DNA from 3 places in the Rhizobium sp. ZX09 genome. Region 1 is predicted to be linked to each of the others. Evidence: riboswitches for the same ligand, from Rfam matches in the RefSeq annotation. Region 1 holds a riboswitch; each other region holds the start of a gene.
The links. Region 1 has a riboswitch for cobalamin ahead of bluB (5,6-dimethylbenzimidazole synthase). Riboswitches for the same ligand answer to the same signal wherever they lie in the genome.
Positions count from the first base shown of each region.

Region 2: it holds a riboswitch for cobalamin, as region 1 does, so the genes downstream of both, BTN45_RS02535 (CbtB domain-containing protein) here and bluB (5,6-dimethylbenzimidazole synthase) in region 1, are expected to answer to the same signal.
Region 3: it holds a riboswitch for cobalamin, as region 1 does, so the genes downstream of both, BTN45_RS12960 (DUF1636 family protein) here and bluB (5,6-dimethylbenzimidazole synthase) in region 1, are expected to answer to the same signal.

Region 1 covers NZ_CP031363.1:1,343,167-1,346,436, reverse strand. Annotated here, with positions in the region: gene BTN45_RS06615 (NAD+ synthase) at 1-306, shown strand, start outside; gene BTN45_RS06610 (TolB family protein) at 544-1,374, shown strand; cobalamin riboswitch at 1,445-1,628, shown strand; gene bluB (5,6-dimethylbenzimidazole synthase) at 1,764-2,456, shown strand; gene BTN45_RS06600 (DUF2865 domain-containing protein) at 2,662-3,270, opposite strand, start outside.
Region 2 covers NZ_CP031363.1:525,342-528,611, reverse strand. Annotated here, with positions in the region: gene BTN45_RS02555 (GNAT family N-acetyltransferase) at 1-195, shown strand, start outside; gene BTN45_RS02550 (type 1 glutamine amidotransferase family protein) at 217-783, shown strand; gene BTN45_RS02545 (hypothetical protein) at 954-1,268, opposite strand; gene BTN45_RS02540 (CbtA family protein) at 1,272-1,985, opposite strand; gene BTN45_RS02535 (CbtB domain-containing protein) at 1,996-2,178, opposite strand; cobalamin riboswitch at 2,337-2,575, opposite strand; gene BTN45_RS02530 (cytochrome c) at 2,622-3,270, opposite strand, start outside.
Region 3 covers NZ_CP031363.1:2,647,583-2,650,852, reverse strand. Annotated here, with positions in the region: gene BTN45_RS12970 (cobyric acid synthase) at 1-799, opposite strand, end outside; gene cobO (cob(I)yrinic acid a,c-diamide adenosyltransferase) at 801-1,418, opposite strand; cobalamin riboswitch at 1,551-1,768, shown strand; gene BTN45_RS12960 (DUF1636 family protein) at 1,886-2,311, shown strand; gene cobW (cobalamin biosynthesis protein CobW) at 2,308-3,270, shown strand, end outside.

The DNA.
Region 1 (3,270 bases):
GTGATCCCCGCCAACATTATCGCCAAGGCTCCATCGGCCGAATTGCGCCCCAACCAGACCGACCAGGATTCGCTGCCGCCTTATCCCGTGCTGGACGATATTCTTGAGTGCCTTGTCGAGAAGGAAATGTCGGTCGAGGAAATTCTGGCGCGCGGCCATGATGTGGCGACCGTGCACCGGGTGGAGCATCTGCTTTACCTCGCCGAGTACAAGCGCCGGCAATCGGCGCCGGGTGTGAAGATCACCAAGAAGAACTTTGGGCGGGACCGGCGTTATCCGATCACCAACCGGTTCCGTGATCGGTAGGGCGTTTTGGGAAGGCGCGTTTAACGCCGTCCCTGCTTAATGAATTGGGCAAGCGCATTGTGAGGCGGTGCGGCATATTTCTTCTCCCCGCCGGGGAGAAGGTGGCCCGAAGGGTCGGATGAGGGGGCAAGCTCTCCGTATACATCGACCCTTGCCCCCTCATCCCGCTGCCGCGGACTTCTCCCCGGGCGGGGAGAAGAAACAGGTGGCATGCGATCGTTCCACAACGGAGGCAGAATGCGCAGCTCCATCGAAATCTTCAACATCCGCACCCGGCAGATGCGGGTGATGTGGCAGACGCCCGATCTTTTCGAAGCGCCGAACTGGTCGCCGGATGGACAATATCTGCTGTTGAACAGCGAAGGGCTGCTTTATCGTCTGTCTCTTGCCGGTGACGTGTCGCCGGAGAAGGTCGATACCGGCTTTGCCACGCTCTGCAACAACGACCACGGCATTTCGCCTGACGGTTCGCTTTATGCCATTTCCGACAAGGTGGAGTTCGGCAAAAGCGCCATCTATCTCCTGTCATCGGCGGGCGGCGCGCCGCGGCTAATGACAAGGAACCTTCCTTCCTACTGGCACGGCTGGTCACCGGATGGGAAAAGCTTTGCGTATTGCGGCATTCGCGATCAGATTTTCGATATCTATTCCATGGACATAAACAGCGGCGTTGAAACACGCCTTACCCATGGCGAGGGCCGCAATGACGGGCCGGATTATTCGCCTGACGGCGCGTGGATCTATTTCAATTCCAGCCGCACCGGACGGATGCAAATCTGGCGGGTGCGGGTGGATGGCTCAGCCGTGGAGCGCATCACCGACAGCTCCTATGGCGACTGGTTTCCGCACCCGTCACCAAGGGGGGACAAGGTTGTCTTCATTTCCTATGACGGCGACGTGTTCGATCATCCCCGCGATCTCGACGTGCGGGTGCGGCTGATGGATATGGATGGCGGCAATGTCGAAACGCTTTTCGAGCTGTTTGGCGGGCAGGGCACGATGAACTCCCCCAACTGGTCACCTGATGGCGACGAGTTCGCTTATGTCAGATATTTCCCGGTGGAGTGATGAAGGTAAGGTGCGGCAGGCCACATTGCCGCACCACCTGCACCGCACTTGTGTTCGCAAGCTTTTTTGCCCATAGCTTCACCCGTCAGGTGCCCGCCCTTCGGCGGGAGAATCGGGAATCCGGTGAAAAACCGGAACGTGCCCAACGCTGTGAGGCGGATGCTCTGTTTCTCATGCCACTGGAGCAATTCGGGAAGGCGAAACGGGGCGGATGAAGCTTAGTCAGAAGACCGGCCTGGCAGGATGGACCGAACCGCGCGGACGGCGGCAGGTCGCTGGAAAAGCGCGTCGTCGCTGCAAACCTCCCATGGTTTCGGCACCGGCCCGCCCCGCATTGTTAGGGATAAACGATGCCGACCGAACCGCCCGTCACCATGTCGCCCGTCACCATGCCGCCCGACTCCAACCCGTTCGATCACGCGCTTTCGCCCGCCCGCCCGTTTTCCGGCGAGGAGCGTGAGGCCGTCTATCGTGCCATCGAAACCCGCCGCGATGTGCGCGACCAGTTCCTGCCGGACCCGCTGCCGGATGATCTCATCGAGCGCCTTTTGAGGGCGGCGCATTCGGCGCCATCGGTCGGTTTCATGCAGCCGTGGAACTTCACCCTCGTCACCGATGGCGCCGTGCGCCAGGCGGCATGGGTGGCCTTCAGCCGCGCCAATGAAGAGGCGGCGGCGATGTTTACGGGTGAAAAGCAGGCGCTTTATCGCAGCCTGAAGCTCGAAGGCATCCGCAAGGCGCCGCTCAGCATCTGCGTGACCTGCGATCCGACACGGGGTGGCAAGGTGGAGCTGGGTCGCACCCATAATGCACGCACGGATGTCTATTCCACCGTCTGCGCCATCCAGAACCTCTGGCTCGCGGCCCGCGCCGAAGGCGTCGGCGTCGGCTGGGTCAGCATTTTCCACGACAGCGATATCAGGGCCATTCTGGATATCCCTGATCATATCGAGATTGTCGCCTGGCTGTGCCTCGGTCGCGTCGATACACTTTATACCGAACCGGAACTGGCGGTGAAGGGCTGGCGGCAGCGCGTGCCGCTGGAAGAGCTTGTGTTTCGTAACCGCTGGGGTGGGGTGTAGGCCCGGAGGCCTGCGAACAGGGCGGGACGTTGCCGCGCATTTCTTCTCCCCGCCGGGGAGAAGGTGGCCCGAAGGGTCGGATGAGGGGGCAAAGACAGAGATTTACGGAGAGCTTGCCCCCTCATCCCGCTGCCGCGGACTTCTCCCCGCCGGGGAGAAGAAACAAGGGGCACGCGCTCGCACCATTCCGCGTGCAGAAGAGATTTCACTGCTGTGGCTGGATACCCTTCAGCGCCGGGTTCTTCAGGTCGATCTTGCCGGTCTGGTCCGGCAGGAATTTGGGCCCGATGACGCGTACTTTTGTGTCGTTCGGGTCATAGTCGCGCTCAGGAACAGGTTGTTCCGGCGGCTTTGCGGCCTGCTGCTCGGCGGGCTTCGGGGCCTTGTCACCTTGCGGCGATGGAATGGTGGTGATGCTGGAATAGGGCTTTTCGGCTTCCGGCCGGGACGCCTGTTCCTGCTTTTGCATCTCCTCGTGATAGGCGGCCATGTTGCAGGCGCAGCCGGGCGCTTTCGTTGAGGCATTGCTATAGGCGAAGGCGGTCGGCAGGTCCTTGTAGGGTTTGCCGGTTTCAGCGGACACCATGTCTGCTGTTTCCTGATCCGTCATGGAGTGGAAATAGAGCTCCGTCTCGGTTCCCGGGCACATTTTCTGGCACTGTTCGGCCTGGGCGCGGAAATCGAGCGGCGAGGCGTTGGAGGCGATCGGGAAGAATGAGCCGTCGCAGGTGCGCACGCAGAGTGTGCGAAGCCCGCCCTCCGCGGCGTTGGGGTAAGGGGAAAGGCCCGCCTGTCCCGGCTCACCGCCATTCTG
Region 2 (3,270 bases), 820 kb from region 1:
CGTGACGGCCATCGTGGCCATGGCACCGGCCAGCATCTGGTTTCCCGGGCCCGCGATATCGCCAAGCGTCTCGGCTGCGACTATCTTTCCGTCAGCGCCACAACCGGCAATGTGGCGGCGCATCGTTTCTACGAAAACATGGATTTCGCGCCCCGCCCGGTGACCGGCATGCGCTATATGCAGTCCATCGCCTGATTAAAAAACACGGAGACGACCATGACACGGATCGCCATTGCGCTCGCCCAGGATTTTGCGGACTGGGAGCCGGCGCTGCTTGCCGCCGCGGCGCGCAGCTATCTCGGTGTCGAAATCGTCTATGCCACGCCGGACGGACGGCCGGTAACCTCCATGGGCGGGCTGAAGGTGACGCCGGATACATCCTATGACGCGCTCGATGCCGTTGACATCGATGCGCTCGTCATTCCCGGAGGCCTGAGCTGGGAAAAGGGAACAGCTGCCGATCTCGGCGAACTGGTGCGCCGGTTTCGCGAGAAGAACCGACTGGTGGCCGGCATCTGCGCGGCGGCAAGTGCGCTGGCAGGCACGGGCGTTCTGAACGCCGTTGCCCATACCGGCAATTCGCTGGCTTCGCACAGGGCCTATTCGGCCTATAGCGGCGAGACGCTTTACCGCGACCAGCCGAAAGCGGTCAACGATGGCGGGATCATTACCGCGGCCGGCAGCGCGCCGGTCAGTTTCGCGGTGGAAATTCTGAAAAGCCTCGGCCTCTTTGGTCCGGAAGCCGAGGCCGAACTTCAGGTTTTTGCGGCGGAGCATCGCTGAGGCATAGCCGCCTCGGTTGTTTGCACTCCCCTACTCCCCGTCATTCCGGCCTTGAGCCGGAATCCAGCCGACGCGCATCTGCGCGGCGAGATGACTTCTTTCAGCCCAAGGACTTGGGCTGGATGGATTTCGGCTCAGGGCCGGGATGACGGAGGTGAGAACAGCGATGATTATCGCTGATCCAGCACCCGGCACACACGTGCTGTGTGATCGCCGCCCTCCCCGGCAATCGCCCGGCGAATATCGCGGCTGTTCAGATGCAGGCTGCGGCCGGCGGGTAAATTTGCACGTTTGATCTTGGCGAGTGCCGCCGCCACAAAGGCGGCCTGATGGTGTTGGAAAAAGGCAAGAGCCGCCTCATCCGCCGGGCTCGGGCCCAGTACCGCCTTGAAGGCGAGACGATGCACGGCGCAGTAAGCGCCGTGACCGGGAACTGCAAAACGCAGCGCATCGAGTTCCTCACTCCAATCCGCTGCGTCCTCCATGACTTAGGCCGACTGGAAGCGGTTGAGGAAAAACGTGCTCAATGTTCCGAGCAAAGCCCAGAAGACGAAGCTCGTAACCGTAGCGGCGACGATGAACTGACGCTCCAGCGGCAGCGGTGCCAGTGCATGTTCGCCTTCCGGCGGCAGGGGCGCACCCACCACATGCGGCGCGACGATCAGCACCAGCGCCAGGACGATGGCCCAGGGTTCGCGACGGAAGGCGATCAGCGCGATGCCGCCGGCTGTTGCGGCAACGGTTGCGAGCCACCAGATCTGCCGTGCCTCAAGTGCTGCGGCGGGGCTGCCCGGCAGTTCCGGCGGCAGGCCGATCATCGGGGCGAGCATGACGGCGGCAAATCCGGCAACGCCCCACAAAAGCCCCTCACGCCAGGCGCCATTGGTGCCGCGCAGCGAAATCAGTCCGGTCAGCACCAGCGCATAACCGATCGCGGTCAGGACATTGGCGGCAACCGTATAGGCAGTGCGTTCGAAACCATCGGCCGGAGCCCAGGCCTTTTCATTGTGCTCGTGGGCGGGAACCACAGCACCGGGCGCCGTGGCCTCGTGGCTGTGGGCAGCTTCACCGCCCGCGCCCTCATAGGTCTCTGCCTGAAGGATGAGCGGCGTGGTGCCGAAGGCCTGCATGGCTGAAACGGCTAAGCCGCCGAGGATGCCGACGAGAACGGCGGTAAAGACGATATTGCGAAAAGACGACATGACATTCCCCTCAATGGCAGGGGAAGGCATTGGCATGACGCGTGTCATGGGCGGCATTGTGAACGGCTTCCACATGCGAGAAACCGACAAAACCGACAACGAACAGGCCAAGCACGATCGCCGTCAGCGATTGCGCGAAGCTGCCCGTTTTTGCTGAAACGGCTGAATTGGCCGTATTCTGGTGGATGGACATGGTGACCCCTCTCCGGCGCGACCCCGCGCCTCTGGATGCGGTCGAACGGCAAAGCCATGCGACCGCCTGCGATACACTTCACCACGGGGATACGAGACTGACACAGGGGGCATCGATCTTGCCACCCTGACATTCCGCTCTTCCGGACACCCCGCCGGCATGGACATTTCCGTGATGGCAGGTCTCCTGGCTTACGGGTCAAAACCTGAAACACCTTCCCGGCATCACCTCGCCTCAACCGGAAACGCCGGTTCGGTCGAAGGGTCTGCCAGTGGCATTTCGTTTCAGGCTCTCCGCTCACAGTTGCGGGGGCAGCCACGAATGAGGATTTCTCCCTATCGTGTTCCCTTTTCACCTTCCGGAACGCCCGGAAGGAACCATCACAGGGTTGTTATCCGCCGAGTCGGGACGGGAGTCAATGGGCACGCATGCCAACGGGACCCTCAGCGCGCCGGGATCGCCTTCAGATAGGCGGCGATCGCGTCGCGGTCCTCGGCTGTCAGATGCGCCATGTTCTGCTGCACCTTCACCATGGAACCGCCGACACTGTCGAATTCCGGGGTGAAGCCGGTTTCGAGATAGCTCGAAATATCGGCCTCGGCCCAGCTTCCGATGCTTTGCGAGCCGGGGGTAATGTCCGGAATGCGGCCTTCGCCTTCCGGATTGGGGCCGCCGGCCAGCCACTTGCCCTTCAGGAAGCCACCGAGCGCATTGCGCGGCGTGTGGCATTCGCCGCAATGGCCCGGACCTTCCACCAGATATTGGCCACGCAGAAGTTCGGCATTGGCATTGGCCAGCTCGACGCGCGGCGGTGCCGAAGGGTCGAAATACAGGAACTTCCAGCCGCCGAGCGCCATGCGCATGTTGAAGGGGAACGGCAGATCGTGGGCGGGCGCATCGTTCTGGCTCGCAGGCAGGGCCTTCAGATAACCGAAGAGGTCATTGATGTCCTTCTGCGTCATCCGGGCATAAGAGGCATAGGGGAAGGAGGGATAGAGATGTTCGCCGTTCTTTCCCACACCACGCGTCATGGCATCGCCAAATTCCGCCAGCGTCCAGCCGCCGATGCCGTGCTGCGGATCAGACGAAATA
Region 3 (3,270 bases), 1.3 Mb from region 1:
AATTGGAAATGTGCGGCAGGATCGGCACGGCGATGCGGATCTTTGCGCCGGGTTTTCGCTCAGCCGGGCCGGAAAGACCGAGCGCGTCTTCAGCCGGCAGTTTCGTGGCATCGGAGAAATGTGGCAGAAGGCCTATCGAGGCCCAGCCTGTCCTTTTCTGAATTATCCGCATGCCGTCCGAAAACAACGCGGGATCACCGCGAAAGCGGTTGACGATGAAACCTTCGATCATCGCCGCATCGTCAGGTTCGAGGACGGCTTTGGTACCGACAAGGCTGGCGATGACGCCGCCGCGGTCAATATCGCCGATGAGGATCACAGGCGCGTCAGCAGCTCTCGCAAACCCCATATTGGCGATATCATTGGCACGCAGATTGATTTCGGATGCGCTGCCCGCCCCCTCCACCAGCACCAGATCGGCCTGTTGTTTCAGGCGGTTGAAGCTATCCAGCACGCGCGGCATCAACCCGGCTTTCAGGTGCTGGTAATCGGCTGCTCTGGCATTGCCGGCGATTTTGCCCTGAACCACCACCTGTGCCCCGGTCTCGCTCTGCGGTTTCAGAAGAACCGGATTCATGTGGACAGAGAGGGGTACGCCAGCGGCCCGCGCCTGCAGCGCCTGTGCTCGGCCGATCTCGCCGCCGTCGGCGGTAACGGCCGCATTATTCGACATGTTCTGTGGTTTGAACGGCATGACGGACAGGCCGCGCCTGACGAAGGCGCGGGCTAGACCGGCCACCATCAGCGATTTGCCGACATCCGAGCCGGTTCCCTGAAACATCAGAACCCGTGCGGCCATGTCAGAATTCTATCCCTGGCTGTGCTTTCACGCCCGCCTTGAAATGATGTTTTACCAGCGTCATCTCCGTCACCATGTCGGCGGCGTCGATCAGCGGTTGCTTGGCATTGCGGCCGGTGACGATGATGTGCAGATCGGGCCGACGGCTGGCCAGCGTCGTCACAACCTCGTCAAGCGGCAGGTAATCATAACGCAATGCGATATTCAGTTCGTCGAGTATCAGCAGGCCGATCGTCTGGTCAGCCATCAGTGTCACGGCTTCTTCCCACGCCTTCGCGGCAGCGGCAACATCGCGCTTCAGATCCTGCGTATCCCAGGTGAAGCCTTCCCCCATGGTACGCCACACCACCTTGTCACCGAACAGAGCCAGCGCCTGCTGTTCGCCGGTCGACCATGCACCCTTGATGAATTGCACGACGCCGACCCTGCGCCCGATGCCGAGCATACGCAACGCAAGGCCGAAGGCGGCCGTGGACTTGCCCTTGCCGGGGCCGGTATTGATCATCAGCAGACCTTTTTCGATGGTCTTTGCCGCGACTTCGGCATCCTGCACCGTCTTGCGGTTGACCATTTTCTGCCGATGGCGCTCGGCTTCGTTGTCGCTGATGTCGCGTGTCATCGCATATTCCTTCTTCACTCCAGCAGCCGGGAACTTATCCCTGCCCTTCGGAGCGGCGACTATACCCAATTTGCCGCACCCGGCAATGCGCGAGCCACGGGGGGCGGCATTGACCCCAAAGCCCGTTCGGCCTAAGGGTAAGGAACTGACGGTCTTTCCCCGGCAACGGGAAAAGCTAAGAGGGAACACGGTTCCACCCTGAAACGGGTCATTCCGTGGCTGCCCCCGCAACTGTAAGCGGCAAGCCCGCACCGTAAAGCCACTGGACCAGAGAGACGGTTCGGGAAGGCGGTGTCCGGGCGCTCATCGAGCCGCAAGCCAGGAGACCTGCCGTTTCAGGAAAAACGTCTACCGGGCGGGGTGCTCCGGTCAGTCGATGACGTCGAACAGCCGGTCTGTGCCTGTGCGCATACCGTTTTCGATATCCGCACCCCAAAGAATTTGACTTGGCGCGGGAACGATACGGTTTGGATATTTCAGCGACATCTTCACATGCTGGTGGAAACGCGCAGGATGAAACGGCGTCCGGTGTGGTCGTTTTCGTTTGCCGAAGCTGTCGCGACGAAGCTGATCCCAGCGCCGAGCCACGTGCCGGCTCACGTCTTGCCGAGGCCGTCACCGCAGAGGCGGAAGCGTCCGGCATCGCGGTCCGTTCCGTCAATTGTCTCGCCAACTGCAAACGTGGCCTCAGTGCCGTGCTGCGCAGCGCCAATGGCTGGTCCTATGTGTTTGGCGGGCTGAAACCCGACGATGCAGGGGACCTGCTGACCGGCGCGCGGCTTCTTTCTGCGTCTTCAGATGGCCTGATGCCCTGGCGCGGCCGCCCCGAACCATTAAAGCGCGGCATGGTGGCGCGCATTCCCCCATTCGATTTTACCGAGGAGAGATCATGAGCAACCATCTGGACCGCGTTCCCTGCACCATCGTCACCGGTTTTCTGGGGGCGGGAAAAACGACGCTGTTGCGGGGTCTTCTGGAAAAGCTGGACGGCAAGCGGCTCGCAATCATCGTCAATGAATTCGGCGATATCGGTATCGACGGCGAAATCCTGAAAGGCTGCGGCATTGAAAGCTGCCCCGAAGAAAACATCGTCGAACTGGCCAACGGCTGTATCTGCTGCACGGTGGCTGACGATTTCCAGCCCGCGATCGAACAGATTCTCAGCCGCCAGCCGAAGGTGGAGCATATTCTGATCGAGACCTCGGGTCTTGCCCTGCCTAAGCCGCTGGTCCAGGCTTTCCAATGGCCGGCCATCAAGAGCCGCGTGACCGTGGACGCCGTTGTGGCCGTGGTGGATGGCGCCGCCCTTGCTGAAGGAAAGGTCGCGCACGACATGGAGGCGCTCGCTGCTCAGCGGGCCAATGACGAGGCGCTTGATCACGATGATCCGGTTGAGGAAGTTTTCGAGGACCAGGTCGCCTGCGCCGATCTCATCGTTCTCACCAAGGCCGATCTTCTAGATGAAGCCGGCCTCGACAAGGCGAGGGCGCATGTGCTCGAACATCTGCCGAAGGCGGCGAAGATCGTTGTGGCCTCCAATGGCGCCATCGACCCCGCCGTGCTGATCGGTCTTGGTCTTGCCGTTGAAGAGGATATCGAAAACCGCCGCACCCACCATGACGGTGAACTCGACCATGAACACGACGATTTCGACAGCTTCGTGATCGACCTGCCGGCCGTGGCCGATCCGGAAGCACTGGCGGCGCGCATTGCCGAAACGGCTGCGGCTGAAAACGTCCTGCGCATCAAGGGCTTCGTCGAAGTTTCCGCCAAGCCCATGCGTCTGCAGGTGCAGGCGGTCGGAAGCCGGGTCAATCATTATTATGACCGCCCCTGGGCAGCGGGCGAGCAG